Alicycliphilus denitrificans K601: one gene and its partner. The protein of the gene in region 1 interacts with the protein of each later gene in a pairwise test. Links are inferred from orthologs where the notes say so. Each region holds a gene or a part of one and is shown in the gene's direction. Other genes may lie near its edges.

Region 1 (8,037 bases):
GCGGCGTGAAGCTGTGCAGCGGGTCGTAGGGCAGCTGCGCGCGGATCGCCGGGTTGTAGGTGAGCGTGGAGCTGGCCCCGAGAAACAGCGTGTAGCCGTCCGGCGGCGCCTTGGCCACGAGGCCGCCCGCCACCACCGTGCCCGCGCCGGGACGGTTCTCGACGACCACCGGCTGGCCCAGCTTGTCCGACAGCCCCGCAGCCAGCAGCCGCCCCAGGATGTCGGTGGCGCCGCCGGGCGCGAAGGGCACGATGAGCTTGATGGGCCGGTCGGGGTAGTTCTGCTGCGCGAACGCGGCGGGGGCGGCCAGCGCCGCGGCGCCCGCGACGAGGCACGACAGGAAGCGGGAACGGGTGAGCGAGGTCATGGCTGTCTCCTTTTTTGTGTAGATGGATAAGTCGTTCAGCCCAGCAGCGGACTGCGCCGGCGCGCATAGCCGCTGGCCTGGTCGTAGGCGTGGCCGATCTGCAGCACGGCCAGGTCGGCCTGGGCGGGGCCGATGATCTGCAGGCCCGCGGGCAGCCCCTGCGGGCCGAAGCCCGCGGGCGCGGCCAGCGCGGGCAGGCCGGCCATGGTGGCGGGCACCACGGCCTGCATCCAGCGGTGGTAGGTGTCCATCTCGCGCCCGCCCACGGCGTGCGGCCAGTCGAGCGCGGCGTCGAACGGGAAGACCTGCGCGGCGGGCAGCACGAGGAAGTCATACGTGGCGAACAGGCGGCGCAGCGCCTCGTACCAGGCCGAGCGCACGCGCGCCGCGTCGTACACCCGCATGGCGCAGAGGGCGCGGCCACGCTCTATTTCCCATAGCGCCTCTGGCTTGAGCAGCGCGCGCTTTTCCGGGTTTTCATAGAGAGCGCCATTCGCGCCCGCCACGCTGAAGCTGCGCAGGTCGAGCCAGGCGCGCCACAGGCTCTCGAAGTCGAACGCGGGCAGCGCATCGTCCACCGTGCAGCCGATGTCGGTGAAGTGACGCAGCGCCGCGCGGCAGGTGTCGAGCACGCCCGGCTCCGTGGGCAGGTGCCCTTTCAAATCGCCCAGCCAGCCGATGCGCGCGCCACGGAAGTCGCGCGCCAGCGCCGCGCCCCAGTCGCGCGGCCCCTCGCCGCGGCGCGTGAGGGGCAGCCGGTCGTCGAAGCCCGCCTGCACCGAGAGCAGCAGCGCCAGGTCGGGGATGTCGCGCGCCATCGGCCCGGCCACGCTGAACTGCTGGAAGAACACCTCCTCGCCCGGCCCGTGCGGCACGCAGCCCACCGAGGTGCGCAGGCCGTAGACGTTGTTGAACGCGGCCGGCGTGCGCAGCGAGCCCATCATGTCCGAGCCGTCCGCCACGGGCAGCATGGAAAGCGCAACGGCCACGGCCGCGCCGCCGCTACTGCCGCCGGCCGAGCGCGTGGTGTCCCAGGCGTTGCGCGTGGTGCCGTAGACGGGGTTGTAGGTGTGGCCGCCCAGGCCGAACTCGGGCGAATTGCTGCGCGCCACGAACAGGCAGCCGCCGGCGCGCATGCGCTCGAACACCACGCAGTCGGCCTGCGAAACCTGCCCCGCGAAGAGGGGCGAGCCCTTGGTCGTCACCATGCCCGCCGCGGGCATGATGTCCTTGGGCGCCTGCGGAAAGCCGTGCAGCGGCCCCAGGCTTTCGCCGCGCGCGAGGCGCTCGTCCAGCGCGCGCGCCAGCTGGCGCATGGCATCGCGGTCGGCGAACGCCACGAGCGCGTTGACCACGGGGTTGAGCCGGTCGATCTGCGCATAGCAGGCGTCGAGCACCTCCACGCAGGACACTTCGCGCGCATGGATCGCGCGCGACAGCGCCACGGCGCTCATCTCGGCAATGCCGGCCGCGGCGGGGAACTGGGGTTGCTGTGGCATGGAAATCCTTCGGTCGCGTGACGGAACGGGGCAGGATACGCAGCCGCACCGCTTTCAACAATCGCCGATTTCTTGATTTATCGTTGCGTTTTTCGCAAACCTGGCCGTCCATGATCTCCCACCGCCTGCAAGACACCGCGCTACGCTACTTCCTCGAAGTGGTGCGCAGCGGCTCGGTCAGCGAGGCCGCCGCGCGCCTGAGCGTCTCGCCCTCGGCCGTGAGCCGGCAGGTGGCGGGGCTCGAAGACCTGCTGGGCCTGCCGCTCTTCGAGCGCCGTCCGCGCGGCATGGTGCCCAGCGCCGCGGGCGAGTTGCTGGCCGCCCACGCGCGGCGCGGCGCGCTGGAGGCCGACCGCGTGGTCTCCGACATCCAGGCGCTGCGCGGGCTGCGGCGCGGGCTGATCCGCGTGTGCGCGTCGGGCGGCTTCGTGGTGGAGTTCCTGCCGCGCGCGATGGCGCTCTTTCGCGCCGAACACCCGGGCATGCAGTTCCACCTGCGCGCAGCCGCGCCCGCGGCGGTGACGCAGGCGGTGCTGGACGGCGATGCCGACATCGGCCTGACCTACAGCCGCGCGGCCGAGCGCGACATCGAGGTACAGCACCGCCAGGTCTCGCCCGTGATCGCCATCATGCGGCCCGACCACCCGCTGGCGCGCCACGCGAGCGTGACGCTCGCGCAGATGCACCCCTACCCCATCGCGCTGCCCGACGGCGACAACACCGCGCGCCAGTTGTTCGACATCGCGTGCAGCCAGCGGCGCCTGGTGTTCGAGCCCGCGCTGGTCACCGGGCAGTTCGAGGCGCTCACGCACTTCGTGCTGCACGGCGGAGGCCTCTCGCTCGCGGGCGAAGTCACGGTGCGCGAGCGCATGCGCCGCGGCGAGCTGCACGCCGCGCAGATCCGCGAGCGCGCGGTGAACGGCCGCGCGATCGAGCTGCAGACGCTCGCGGGCCGCACGCTGCCCGAGGGCGTGCACGCCTTCCTGAACCACCTGCGCGCGCTGCTGCCCGCGCCGAGGGCGGCGACAATCCCGCCCAACCCGCAGAACGACACCCCGCCATGAAGACAGAAGACATAGAACCCTTCTTCGCCGCCCTCAAGGCCGCGAACCCGCAGCCCAACACCGAGCTGGAATACACCAGCGTGTTCGAGCTGCTCACGGCCGTGCTGCTCTCGGCCCAGGCCACCGACGTGGGTGTGAACAAGGCCACGCGCCGGCTGTTCCTGGTGGCGAACACGCCGCAGGCCATGCTGGATCTGGGCCTGGAGGGGCTGGAGGGCTACATCAAGACGATCGGCCTGTACCGCAGCAAGGCCAGGCACCTGATGCAGACCTGCCACATCCTCGTGGAGCGCCACGGCGGCCAGGTGCCGCGCACGCGCGAGGCGCTGGAGGCCTTGCCCGGCGTGGGCCGCAAGACGGCCAACGTGGTGCTTAACGTGGCCTTCGGCGAGGCCACGATGGCCGTGGACACGCACATCTTCCGCGTGGGCAACCGCACGGGCCTGGCGCCCGGCAGGAACCCGCTGGAGGTGGAAAAGCGGCTGCTGGAACGCGTGCCGCAGCAGTACATGGTGGACGCGCACCACTGGCTCATCCTGCTGGGCCGCTACGTGTGCCAGGCGCGCAAGCCGCGCTGCTGGGAGTGCGTGGTGGCGCCGTACTGCGGCTACCAGCCCAAGACGCCGGCGCCCTGACGCGGGCGCCGGGGAGATCACAGGCCTTCGTCGGCCTGCACGTCCTTGCGGTAGGTGCTGTAGACGATCACGGGGATGCCCAGCTCGCCCAGGTACTGGGTGATCAGGGGCCTGACGTCGTCCCATTCCAGGCCGCCCACGCCGGTGGCCAGGCGGGGCAGCGCCACGCTCTTGATCCCCTCCTGCCGGATGACCTTGGCCAGGTTCTGCAAGGCGGCGCGCACGTTCTCCACGCTGGCCTTGCCCGGCTTGGCGGCGGGGCCCTGGCCCAGGGTGTTCTGGGTAACCAGGTTCACGATGCGGCGCACGCCGCCGCCTTCCTGCACGCCCGCCCACGCCCATACCTCGCCCGTGCCGATGGCCTTGGAGCGGGTGTCGTGGCGGTAGTCCTTGACCAGGGAAGGCCAGCGCTCGCGCAGCGCCAGGGCCAAGCCGCTGTCGAAGGGGTCGTTTGCCGAAATGCCGTGTGCAAGCAGATCCGCCTTGCTGAGCAGGATGTCGCCGGTGACTTCTTTGATCATTCAATGTTCCTTTCAGTGATCGAGGCGGGCGATAGCTCCTACCTCAAGGAAACATTAGTGCGTATAGGGATTTCCCGTATTAACCCAGATCAAGACGCACTCGGCCCGGCCACTCCGGCCGACGCGAAGCTCGCCATCTCGCGCAGCACGCGGCAGGCAGATTCGAGCAGCGGCCAGGCCAGCGCCGCGCCCGAGCCCTCGCCCAGGCGCAGGCCCAGGTCGAGCAGCGGCTCGGCCCGCAGCTCCTCCAGCATGCGCGCATGCCCGCGCTCGCCCGAGCGGTGGGAGAACACGCAGCGCTCGAGCACGGCGGGCGCCAGGCGCGCGGCCACCAGCACTGCGGCGCTGGTGATGAAGCCATCGACCACGATCACGCGGCGCTCGCTGGCGGCCTGGAGCACGGCGCCGGCGAGCGTGGCGACCTCGAAGCCGCCCAGGGCCGCCAACGCGTCCAGCGGCCCGGTGGCGCCCGCATTGGCCGCCAGCGCCTGCTCCAGCACGGCCTGCTTGCGCGCGATGCCCGCCGCGTCCAGCCCCGTGCCGGCGCCGGTGCACTCGGCCAGCGGCACGCCGGCCAGGCGCGCCAGCAGCAGCGAGGCGACGGAGGTGTTGCCTATGCCCATCTCGCCCAGCAGCAGCACGTTGCCCGGCAGGCCGCGCACGATGTCCCTGCCGTTTTGCAGCGCCTGGGCGCATTGCGCCGCGCTCATGGCCGGGCCGCCGCTGGCGTCCTGCGTGCCCGCGGCCACGCGGCAGTGCACCAGGCGCGGCGCCCCCGGCGCCGCGGCGCGCGCCGGTACTTCGCGCGCCACGCCGCAGTCGGCCACGGTGAGCACCAGCCCGTGCTGGCGCGCCAGCACGCTCACGGCCGCGCCACCGGCCAGGAAGTTCTCCACCATCTGCCAGGTCACGTCGCTCGGGTAGGCCGACACGCCGCGCGCGGCCAGCCCGTGGTCGGCCGCGCACACCAGCATCTGCGGCGCGCGCAGCTCGGGCATCTCGGTGCCCAGGATCAGCCCGAGCCGCAGCGCGAGCGCCTCCAGCCGCCCCAGGGCGCCCAGCGGCTTGGTCTTGCCGTCGATGCGCGACTGCAGGCGCGCGGCGAGGGCGGAATCGTCGATGGAAGGAATGTCGGGAATCAATTGCATAACTCTCAAAAAAATAGCTGCCAGCGCTTGATGGGTAAGCGCTTGAGGCCAGTTTCACTTAAATTTCAAGCACCCGGGGATCGAACCACCGTCCCACCCCCTCGGCCATGCGGTCGAACACCTGCTCCAGCGTGGGCGCGCCAGCGCCGAACAGCGCGCGCAGCACGCCGCCGTCCTCGAACAGGCCGTGCAGGTACAGCCCCAGCACGTTGCCGGCGCCGTTCTGCCAGGCCAGGCCGGGGATGACCTCGCGCGCCACGTCGCCCTTGGCCGCCATGGCCGGGTGCTGCGCGGTCTGGCCGTGGTGGATTTCGTAGCCCTGCACGGGCACGCCGCCCAGGGCCTGCCAGGCGCCCTGCACGGCGCCGAAGCGCGTGTGCGCGGGGCGCACGGTCTTCTCGGCCTCGAAGCTCGTCACCAGCGGCAACAGGCCCAGGCCGGGGCCGTTGCCGTCCACGCCCACGGTGTCGATGAGCGCCTCGCCCAGCATCTGCAGGCCGCCGCAGATGCCCAGCACGCGGGCGCCGCGCGCGGCATGGACGGCGACGGCCGCGTCCAGCCCCTGGGCGCGCAGCCAGGCCAGGTCGGCCGCCGTGGCCTTGCTGCCGGGCAGCACGATCCAGTCGGCGCCGTCCACGTCGGCCGGGCTGCGCGCCCACGAGAGGCGCACGCCGGGCACGTTCTTGAGCGGCTGGAACTCGTCGAGGTTGCTGATGCGCGGATACGCCACCACGGCGATGCGCGTGTGCACGCTGCCGCCCGCCGTGGCGGCCATGTCGAACACGCCGTCCTCCTCGGGCAGGCCGTGGTTCCACTGCATGGGGATGGTGGCCACCACGGGCACGCCGGTCTTCTCGCGCAGCATCTCGGGCGCGGGGGCGAGCAGGCTGGCGTCGCCGCGGAACTTGTTGAGCACGAAGCCCGCGATGAGCGCGCGCTCGTCCCCGGGCAGCAGCGCCCAGGTGCCGTACAGATGCGCGAAGGCGCCGCCGCGGTCGATGTCGGTCACCAGCAGGCAGCGCGCATGCGCATGCCGCGCCACGCGCATGTTGACCACGTCGCTCGCGTGCAGGTTGATCTCGGCCGGCGAGCCCGCGCCCTCGATGACCACCACGTCGTTCTCGGCGCGCAGCGCATCGAGCGCGGCGGTGATCTGCGGCCACACGCGCGCGCTGCGCCCGCGCCAGGGCAGTTGCGAGAGCGCATCGCTCACCTGCCCCAGCAGCACCACCTGGCTCTTCGTGTCGGCCTCGGGCTTGAGCAGCAGCGGGTTCATGCGCACGTCGGGCTCGGCGCGCGCGGCCAGGGCCTGGAAATACTGCGCGCTGCCGATCTCGCCCCAGGCGCCGCCCGGGCCGGCGACCACGCGCGCGTTGTTGCTCATGTTCTGCGCCTTGAAGGGCGCCACCTTCAGGCCCTGGTTGCTGTAGTGGCGGCACAGCGCCGTGGCCAGCCAGCTCTTGCCCGCGCCGCTGGTGGTGCCCAGCACCATGACGCAACGCGCCGGGCCCGGTAATGTCTTGGTCTTCATGCCACGCATTGTCGCCACGCCGCGGCCAGCGCCTGCTGCGCAGGGGGCGCCAGCACGCCCAGGCGCACATGGCCGGACAGGCCGAACGACGCGCAGTCGCGCAGCTTGATGCCCTGGGCGCGCAAGGCCTGCAACGCACCCGGCAGGTCGCCCGCCGGCGGGCGCGCAGTGAAGAAGTTGGCCAGGCTGCCCGGCAGCACGGCCCATCCCAGCGATGCGCACAGCGCCACCTGCGCCGCCTTCCATGCGCGCAGCGTGGCGAGCGACGCGGCGAGCCACGCCTGCGCAGCGTCCCCCGTCCAGGCCTGCAGCAGCGCCACGCCATCGGCCCCCAGCGGCCACGACGGCGCCAGCGCCTGCACGGCGGCGGCCTGCGCCTCGCCCGGCGCGATGGCGTAGGCCGCGCGCACGCCCGTCAGGCCCAGGGCCTTGTTGGGCGACCAGAGCTGCCAGGCGTCAACGGGCGGCGCGGCGGCGGCGCCCTCCAGCCGCAGCGGCGCATAGGCGCGGTCGATCACGCGCACATCCCCCTGGCGCGCGGGCTGCAGCGCCCAGCGCGCCAGGGCCTCGTCGGCCGTGCCCAGCGGGCTGGCGGGCTCGCAGGCCCAGTGCAGCGCGGGCTGCCCTGCCGCATCCGCCCGCGCCAGCCCCCACGCGGCCGCGGCGCGCGCGTAGTCGCCATAGCCATGCGCGGGCAGCACGGCATGGCGCAGGCCGCCGCGCGCGGCAAAGGCCGTGATGCGGTGGATGAACTCGCTGGCGCTGGCCGCAAGCACGATGCGCGGCGCGGGCACGCCATGGAACGCGGCCAGCCGCGCGTGCAGCGCGGTGTAGGCCGGGTCGGGATAGCGGCTGCGGTCGGCCTGCCGCAAGGCATCGAGCGCGGCAGGGCACGGCCCGCAGGCGTTGGCATTGGTGGAAAAGTCGTACGGCGCCGCGCCCAGTGCGTCCGGGCCGCCGTGCAGCAAAGCGGGATCAGACATGGCGGCGCACTATAGCTATCAATAAAAGAGCTGCCAGCAAAAGTGGGATAAGCGCCGCGATCGACCTGGACGCCAGATCGACGGCACGCCGCGTGTCCTCCGCCCGCGCCGCGCGGCCCGCGGCGTTCAGCACGTACACGCCGGGCTTGGACAGCCGCACACCCAGTGCCAGCGCCATGGCGCCCATGGGCCAGCCGCCGTTGGGCGACGGCGTGGCACGCGCCAGCGCCCGCAGCGCGCCCCAGCGCACGCCGCCGCGCGCCGCCAGCCACAGCAGCAGCGCCGTCAG
Region 2 (8,295 bases), 1.3 Mb from region 1 along the record:
GGTTTCTGGATGAAGTCGAGCGCGCCCTTCTTCATGGTGTTGACGGCCATGGGCACGTCGCCATGGCCGGTAATGAACACGATGGGCAGGGGCGACTTGCGCTCCACCAGCCGGTCCTGCAGCTCCAGGCCGGTCATGCCGCCCATGCGGATATCCACGATCAGGCAGGCCACCTCGCGCGGGTCGTAGCGGGTGAGAAAGGACTCGGCCGAATCAAAGCAGCGTACGCGGTAGTCCTTGCCTTCGAGCAGCCACTGAAGTGAATCGCGGACGGCTTCGTCGTCATCGACGACATAGACGGTGCCTTTTTTCGGAATCAAGCTCATGCAATAGTCCCAGGGGTTGACGTTGCTGCGGAATTGATAGTGGTCTCGGCCGTGTTGGCGAGCGGCAGCCAGAAAGAGAACCGGCAACCGGTGACCTCGTCGGCATTGTAGAGGTTCTCGGCGTGCATGCGTCCGTGGTGCGATTCGACGATGCTGCGGCACAGGTTCAGGCCGATGCCCATGCCCTCGCTCTTGGTGGAGAAGAAGGCCTCGAACAGATGGGCCAGTACCTCGGGCGCCAAACCCCTGCCGGTGTCCTGCACCGAGAACTCGATCACGTCGCAGCCGTCCACCTGGCGCGGCACCACGCGCAGCTCCACGCTGCGCAGCGCCGGCGGGCGCTGGGCCTGGGCGATAGATTCGGCGCCGTTCTTCATCAGGTTGATCAGCACTTGCTCGATCAGAATGGTGTCGGCCATGACTTGGGGCAGGCGGGCCGCCACGTAATGCGTCAGGCGCACGTTGTGGCGGCGCAGTTCGATGCTGGCCAGCTCCAGCGCCTCGCTGACCATCTCGTGCACGTCGGCCAGCGTGCGGTTGGGCTCGCTCTTCTTCACGAAGGCGCGGATGCGCTGGATGATCTGGCCCGCGCGCTGGGCCTGGTGGGCGGTCTTCTTCAGCGCGGCGAGCAGGGCCTCTTCGCTGAGCTGGCCGCCCTGGATGCGCGAGACCATGCCGCTGCAGTAGTTGCTGATGGCGGTGAGCGGCTGGTTGAGCTCGTGCGCCACGCTCGAGGCCATCTCGCCCATGGTAATGAGGCGGCTCACCGACTCGGCGCGCTCGGCCTGGCGCGCGGCCAGTTCCTCGGCCTGGCGGCGCGGCGTGATGTCGGTGGCGATCACCATTTGCGCCAGGCGCCCGTCCACCCAGTTCAGGTAGCGCGAGCGCACCTCCAGCCACTTGCCCAGGTCGGGCCGGTAGATCTCGGCGTTCTCCGAGTGGGCATGGGCCAGGGGATCGGAGGCCAGCAGGCCCATGAGGCTGTCGTCCTCGTGCCCGTCCACGCCGCCGCCGTGCGCGGGCAGCACGCCCGCCTGCGCGACCATCTCCAGGTGGCCGCTGGTCTGCGAGCCGAACCACTGGCGGTACAGGCGGTTGGCGAACAGCAGCTCCTGGCTGCCCAGCGGTGCGACGGACACCGAGGCGTCCAGCGCCTCGAGCACGATGGTGAAGCGCTCGTGCGAGGCCGTGAGCTGCTCGCGCACGCGGTTGGGCTCGGTGATGTCGGTCATCGACGTCATCCAGCCCGTCTGCTGGCCGCGGGCGTCGATCAGCGGCGAGACGTACAGGCGCGCGTCGAACAGCGTGCCGCTCTTGCGCCGCACGCGCACCTGGAACCCCCCGGGCACGGTCTTGCCCGAGAGTTCCTCGCGCAGGTTGGCGTGCAGCTTCTCGTACTCGGCCTCGGGCCAGTAGCTGTAGGGCGGGGTCTGGCCGATCAGCTCTTCCTGGGTCCACCCTGTCATCTGGCAGAAGGCGGCGTTCACGTAGGTGATGCGGCCCTCCAGGTCCAGCGCGCGCATGCCGGTGAGGATGGAGTTTTCCATGGCGCGGCGGAAATTGGTCTCCGCCACCAGCGCCTGCTGGGCCTGCATGCGCCGGCGCGTATGGCGCCAGGTGGCGATCAGCATCCACGTGGTCATGGCGCTCAGCGTGCCTACGAGCCAGAACAGGCCGCTGCCCACCATGCCCAGCGAGGTGCGGTAGGCCTGGGCGCGCAGCACCAGACCGTTGCCCACGGGGGAGACCGGGATCTCGTACTCGTTGGCCCTGGTGGTCCAGGGCAGCAGGGCGTTGTGCCGGGGCGCCAGCGGCGTGCCGGCCAGTGTGCGCCCCTGGCCGTCGATGAGCGTGACGGCGTAGCGCGCCAGCACCTCCGTGGGGGTGGCGTAGCGCAGCAGGCTGTCGATCGAGTATTCCGCCAGCACCACGCCGCCGAACTTGCCCTGCGGCGACAGCGGCACCTGCAACTGCAGCAGGGGCGCGGCGTCGTCGCTGCCAGCCTCGGGCTGGGAGTACACCGGCTGCTGCATGTCGCGCGCGAGCCTGAAGAGGTCTGCCGCCTCGCCCGTCTTGAGCACTTCGCCGCTCACGCGCAGCTGGTTGCTCGTCACCGTGGGGGCGGCGTGGCTCGCGCGGATGCGCCGGCGTTCGTCGATCCAGGTGATGGCCTGCAGCTCGGGGTACTGGCTGATGAGCGCCTCGGCGCGGCCCACGAAGTCGCTGCGCGTGAGGTCCCCGTTGGAGAGGTCGCGCGCGATGCGCATGACCTGCTCCTGGCGTTCGAGCAGGCGCAGGCGCACGCGCTGCTGGGCATATTCCACGTCGCGTTTGAGGGCCTCTTTCTCGCGCTCGATCTCTTCCGTGCGCAAATACCAGAAGGACACCGCGATGGCGGCCATGAACATCAGCACGGACGCCAGCGGCGCCAGCGCGGCGAAACGGTCCTGGCGCCCGGGCGAGAGGCTGCGCCACCAGGAACGCCACCAGCGGGCCGGCGCTTTCACGGCGGCGGCGGCGGGGGGGGCAGATGTTTCGGCGGGGTCCATGGGAGTCGAGTTTAGAGCGAGCCCCGTATTTTCGCGGGCTGGGCCGGGTGCCATTTCATCTGAAGAAATAATGTGCGTTCGCAGCAATATTTCATATTAAGAAATCAACGAGCACCATTTGAAATTTTAAAAAACTGTGCGAAACTTCGGGCACTATCCCTCCCATCACCACCGATTTGACAAGGAGACACCGGCTATGTCCGACCCAACCAAAGGCCTAGGCGCAAGCGACATCGACCAACAAGAAACACGCGAGTGGCTGGAAGCGCTCTCTGCGGTGATCGAGAAAGAGGGGCCGGAGCGCGCCCACTTCCTGCTGGAGCAGCTGCTCGAACAGGCGCGCCAGAGCAGCATCGACCTGCCGTTTTCGGCCAACACGGGCTACGTGAACACTATCGAGCCGGACCAGGAGGCGCGTTGCCCCGGCAACATCGCCATCGAGAAGCGCCTGCGCGCCTACATGCGCTGGAACGCCATGGCCATGGTGGTGCGCGCCAACCGTCTGCACCCGCACGACGGTGGCGACCTGGGGGGGCACATCGGATCGTTCGCATCGCTCGCTTCCATGTGGGGCGCGGGCTTCAACCATTTCTGGCACGCCGAGAGCGAGGGTCACGGCGGCGACTGCATCTACTTCCAGGGCCACAGCGCGCCGGGCATCTACGCGCGCGCCTACCTGGAGGGACGCATCACCGAGGAGCAGCTGGAGAACTTCCGCCAGGAAGTCGGCGGCAAGGGCCTGTCGAGCTACCCCCACCCCAAGCTCATGCCGGGCTTCTGGCAGTTCCCCACCGTGAGCATGGGCCTGGGCCCGATGATGGCGATCTACCAGGCGCGCTTCCTCAAGTACCTGCACGCGCGCGGCATCGCCAAGACGGACAACCGCAAGGTCTGGGTGTTCCTGGGCGACGGCGAGATGGACGAGCCCGAGAGCAAGGGCGCGATCAGCCTGGCCGCGCGCGAGAACCTGGACAACCTGATCTTCGTCATCAACTGCAACCTGCAGCGCCTGGACGGCCCGGTGCGCGGCAACGGCAAGATCATCCAGGAGCTCGAGGGCGACTTCCGCGGCGCGGGCTGGCACGTGATCAAGCTGCTGTGGGGCAAGGGCTGGGACGAGCTGCTGGCGCGCGACAAGAGCGGCAAGCTCAAGCAGGTGATGATGGAGACGCTCGACGGCGACTACCAGACCTACCGCGCCATGGACGGCGCCTACATCCGCAAGCATTTCTTCGGCAAGTACCCTGAGACGCTCAAGCTCGTAGAGCACCTGTCCGACGACGAGATCTGGGAGCTGCGCCGCGGCGGGCATGAGCCCGAGAAGGTGTACGCCGCCTTCCACGCCGCCAACGCGCACCAGGGCCAGCCCACGGTGCTGCTGGTCAAGACCGTGAAGGGCTATGGCATGGGCAAGGCCGGCGAGGCCAAGAACACGGTGCACCAGACCAAGAAGCTGGACGACGAGGACATCCGCTACATCCGCGACCGCTTCAACATCCCGATCCCCGACAGCGAGCTCGACAAGCTGCCCTACTACAAGCCGGCCGACGACACGCCGGAGATGAAGTACCTGCACGAGCGCCGCCAGGCCCTGGGCGGCTACCTGCCGCACCGCCGCACCCATGCGGACGAGAGCTTCACGGTGCCCGCGCTCGACACCTTCAAGGCCATCCTGGAGCCCACGGCCGAGGGCCGCGAGATCAGCACCACGCAGGCCTACGTGCGCTTCCTCACGCAGCTCTTGCGCGACAAGGCGCTGGGGCCACGCGTCGTGCCCATCCTGGTGGACGAGGCGCGCACCTTCGGCATGGAAGGGCTGTTCCGCCAGATTGGCATCTACAACCCCCTGGGTCAGCGCTACACCCCGGTGGACCGCGACCAGGTGATGTACTACAAGGAAGACGTTGCCGGCCAGATCCTGCAGGAAGGCATCAACGAGGCGGGCGGCATGTGCTCGTGGATCGCGGCGGCCACGTCGTACTCGACGAACAACCGCATCATGATCCCGTTCTTCGTGTACTACTCGATGTTCGGCTTCCAGCGCTTCGGCGACTTCGCCTGGGCCGCGGGCGACATGCAGGCGCGCGGCTTCATCCTGGGCGGCACCAGCGGGCGCACCACGCTCAACGGCGAGGGCCTGCAGCACGAGGACGGGCACAGCCACATCCTGTCGTCCACCATTCCCAACTGCGTGAGCTACGACCCGACCTTCGCGCACGAGGTGGGGGTGATCATGCAGCATGGCCTCAAGCGCATGGTGGAGAAGCAGGAGAACGTCTTCTACTACATCACGCTGCTCAACGAGAACTATCCCATGCCGGGCCTCGCCGCCGGCACCGAGGAGCAGATCCTCAAGGGCATGTACCTGTGCAAGGCCGGCGCGCAGGGCGAGCTGCGCGTGCAGCTGCTGGGCTCGGGCTCCATCCTGCGCGAGTCGCTGGAGGCGCAGAAGCTCCTGGCCACCGACTGGGGCGTGCAGGCCGACGTGTGGAGCTGCACGAGCTTCACCGAACTCGCCCGCGAGGGCCAGGACACGGCGCGCTGGAACCTGCTGCACCCGCTGGAGGCTCCGCGCCCGTCCTTCGTGTCCCAGCAGCTCGCGGACCACGGCGGCCCGGTCGTCGCATCGACCGACTACATGAAGGCCTTCGCCGAGCAGATCCGCGCCTTCATCCCGGCCGGCCGCTCCTACACCGTGCTGGGCACGGACGGCTTCGGCCGCTCGGACTTCCGCTATCGCCTGCGCGAGCATTTCGAGGTCAACCGCCACTACATCGCCGTGGCCGCGCTGAAGTCGCTGGCCGACGAGGGCCGGCTGCCCGCCGCCAAGGTGGCCGAGGCCATTGCCAAGTACGGCATCGACGCCGACAAGATCAACCCGCTGCACGCTTGAGGACCGAGGGAGAGAACCATGGCATTGATTCAGATCCAGGTACCCGACATCGGGGACTTTGACGAGGTGGGCGTGATCGAGCTGCTGGTCAAGCCCGGCGATCAGGTCGCGGCCGAGCAGTCGCTGATCACCGTCGAGTCCGACAAGGCTTCGATGGAGATCCCGTCCAGCCACGCGGGCGTCGTGAAGGCGCTCACAGTGAAGCTGGGCGACAAGGTCAAGCAGGGCAGCGTGATCGCCGAGCTGGAAACGGCCGACGCGGCGGCTTCTGAGCCAAAACCGGCTCCGGCGCCCGCCAGCCAAGCGCTGGCAGCTGCGGAATCCATAGCGCCCGCGGCGGCGCCCGCAGCGCCCGCGGCAGGCGGCCGCATCGAGGTGCGCGTGCCCGACATCGGCGACTTCAAGGATGTGGCCGTGATCGAGCTGCTGGTCAAGCCCGGCGACAACATCCGCGTCGAGCAGTCGCTGTTCACCGTCGAATCCGACAAGGCCTCGATGGAGATCCCGTCGCCCGCGGCCGGCGTGCTCAAGGAGCTCAAGGTCCAGCTGGGCGACAAGGTCAACATCGGGGACTTGGTGGCGGTGCTCGAAGGCGCCGCCCCGGCAGCGCCCGCCGCGCCGGCGCCTGCCCCCGCCCCCGCGGCGGCACCGGCCGCGCCCGTGGCTGCCGCGGCTGCAGCACCGGCGTCCGCGCAGTCCGCGCCCGCGCACGACCCCACGGCGACGCCATCGGGCCGGCTGCCGCACGCCAGCCCCTCGGTGCGCAAGTTCGCCCGCGAACTGGGCGTGCCGCTGGCCGAGCTCAAGGGCACGGGCCCCAAGGGCCGCATCACGGCAGAGGACGTGCAGTCCTTCACCCGCGCCGTCATGAGCGGCGCCGTGCAGACCCAGGCCCAGGCCGCCAAGGCCCCGGCCGGCGGCGGCAGCGGGGTGGGCATGGACCTGCTGCCCTGGCCCAAGGTGGACTTCAGCAAGTTCGGCGTGATCGAGCGCAAGGATCTTTCGCGCATCAAGAAGATCAGCGGCGCCAACCTGCACCGCAACTGGGTGATGATCCCGCACGTCACCAACAACGACGAGGCCGACATCACCGAGCTCGAAGCCTTCCGCGTCTCCACCAACAAGGAGAACGAGAAGAGCGGCGTCAAGGTCACCATGCTGGCGTTCGTCATCAAGGCCGTCGTCGCCGCGCTCAAGAAATTCCCCGAGTTCAACACCAGCCTGGACGGCGACACCCTGGTCTACAAGAGCTACTACCACATCGGCTTCGCGGCCGACACGCCCAACGGCCTGGTGGTTCCCGTGCTCAAGGACGCCGACAAGAAGGGCATCCTGCAAATCAGCCAGGAGATGAGCGAACTGGCCAAGAAGGCGCGCGACGGCAAGCTGGGCGCGGCCGACATGCAGGGCGGATGCATGTCCATCTCGTCGCTCGGCGGCATCGGCGGCACGCACTTCACGCCCATCATCAACGCGCCCGAGGTGGCGATCCTGGGCCTGTCCAAGGGCCAGATGAAGCCCGTGTGGGACGGCAAGCAGTTCGTGCCGCGCCTCACGCTGCCGCTGTCGCTGTCGTACGACCACCGCGTGATCGACGGCGCTGCGGCCGCGCGCTTCAACGCCTACCTCGGCCAAGTGCTGGCGGACTACCGCCGCATCCTGCTGTGAAGGAGACATCGTCATGGCAGTGATTGACATCAAGGTGCCGGACATCGGCGACTTTGCCGAGGTCGGCGTGATCGAAGTGCTGGTGCAGGTGGGCGACACCATCAAGGCCGAGCAAAGCCTGGTCACGGTGGAGAGCGACAAGGCCTCCATGGAAATCCCCAGCAGCCATGCCGGGGTGGTCAAGGAGCTCAAGGTCAAGCTGGGCGACAAGGTGGCCGAGGGCTCGGTGCTGCTGACGCTGGAGGTGGCCGAGGGCGCGGCCGCGCCCGCGGCTGCACCTGTACAGGAAAAACCGGCTCCAGCGCCGGCCAGCCAAGCGCCGGCAGCTCCTGTCGCGATAGCAAGCAGCTTCGGCGGAACGGCGGACGTGGAGTGCGACGTGCTCGTCCTGGGCGGCGGCCCCGGCGGCTACTCCGCCGCGTTCCGCGCGGCCGACCTGGGCCTGAAGGTCGTGATCGTGGAACGCTACGCCACGCTGGGCGGCGTGTGCCTCAACGTGGGCTGCATCCCGTCCAAGGCGCTGCTGCACGTCGCGGCCGTGATGGACGAGGTGAGCCACCTGAAGAGCGCTGGCATCGACTTCGGCGCGCCGCAGGTCAACGTGGACAGCTTGCGCGGCCACAAGGAAAAAGTCATTGGCAAGTTGACCGGCGGCCTGGCCGCCATGGCCAAGATGCGCAAGGTGACCGTGGTGCGCGGCTACGGCAGCTTCGTCGGCGCGAACCATGTGGAGGTGGAAGAAACTACCGGCGGTGGTCAGGACAAGACCGGCGGCAAGAAGGTCGTGGCCTTCCAGCGCGCCATCATCGCCGCGGGCTCGCAAGCCGTGCGCCTGCCCTTCATGCCCGACGACCCGCGC

The links.
Region 2: the proteins of nth (region 1) and aceE interact in binary tests that used the Escherichia coli proteins (3 or more experiments, as listed by UniProt). The link is inferred for Alicycliphilus denitrificans K601 from one-to-one orthologs.

What each region holds. Positions count from the first base shown.
Region 1 is NC_015422.1:1,253,705-1,261,741, reverse strand. The notes cover bases 1,749-4,745. They hold nth (endonuclease III), read left to right. Parts: upstream 1,749-2,926; coding sequence 2,927-3,565; downstream 3,566-4,745. Other genes in these bases: cobT (nicotinate-nucleotide--dimethylbenzimidazole phosphoribosyltransferase), read right to left, coding at 4,176-4,745; ALIDE2_RS06010 (macro domain-containing protein), read right to left, coding at 3,583-4,086; ALIDE2_RS06020 (LysR family transcriptional regulator), read left to right, coding at 1,977-2,930; ALIDE2_RS06025 (amidase), read right to left, coding at 1,749-1,866. In the rest of the region: ALIDE2_RS06030 (Bug family tripartite tricarboxylate transporter substrate binding protein), read right to left, coding at 1-367; more of ALIDE2_RS06025, read right to left, coding at 403-1,748; more of cobT, read right to left, coding at 4,746-5,234; ALIDE2_RS06000 (cobyric acid synthase), read right to left, coding at 5,293-6,765; ALIDE2_RS05995 (aminotransferase class I/II-fold pyridoxal phosphate-dependent enzyme), read right to left, coding at 6,762-7,748; adenosylcobinamide-phosphate synthase CbiB, read right to left, coding at 7,741-8,037. UniProt on the Escherichia coli protein: DNA repair enzyme that has both DNA N-glycosylase activity and AP-lyase activity. The DNA N-glycosylase activity releases various damaged pyrimidines from DNA by cleaving the N-glycosidic bond, leaving an AP (apurinic/apyrimidinic) site.
Region 2 is NC_015422.1:2,512,545-2,520,839, forward strand. What follows is about bases 2,714-5,968. They hold aceE (pyruvate dehydrogenase (acetyl-transferring), homodimeric type), read left to right. Parts: upstream 2,714-3,071; coding sequence 3,072-5,768; downstream 5,769-5,968. Other genes in these bases: ALIDE2_RS12040 (PAS domain S-box protein), read right to left, coding at 2,714-2,875; aceF (dihydrolipoyllysine-residue acetyltransferase), read left to right, coding at 5,787-5,968. Also shown: ALIDE2_RS12035 (response regulator transcription factor), read right to left, coding at 1-326; more of ALIDE2_RS12040, read right to left, coding at 323-2,713; more of aceF, read left to right, coding at 5,969-7,436; lpdA (dihydrolipoyl dehydrogenase), read left to right, coding at 7,450-8,295. UniProt on the Escherichia coli protein: Component of the pyruvate dehydrogenase (PDH) complex, that catalyzes the overall conversion of pyruvate to acetyl-CoA and CO(2).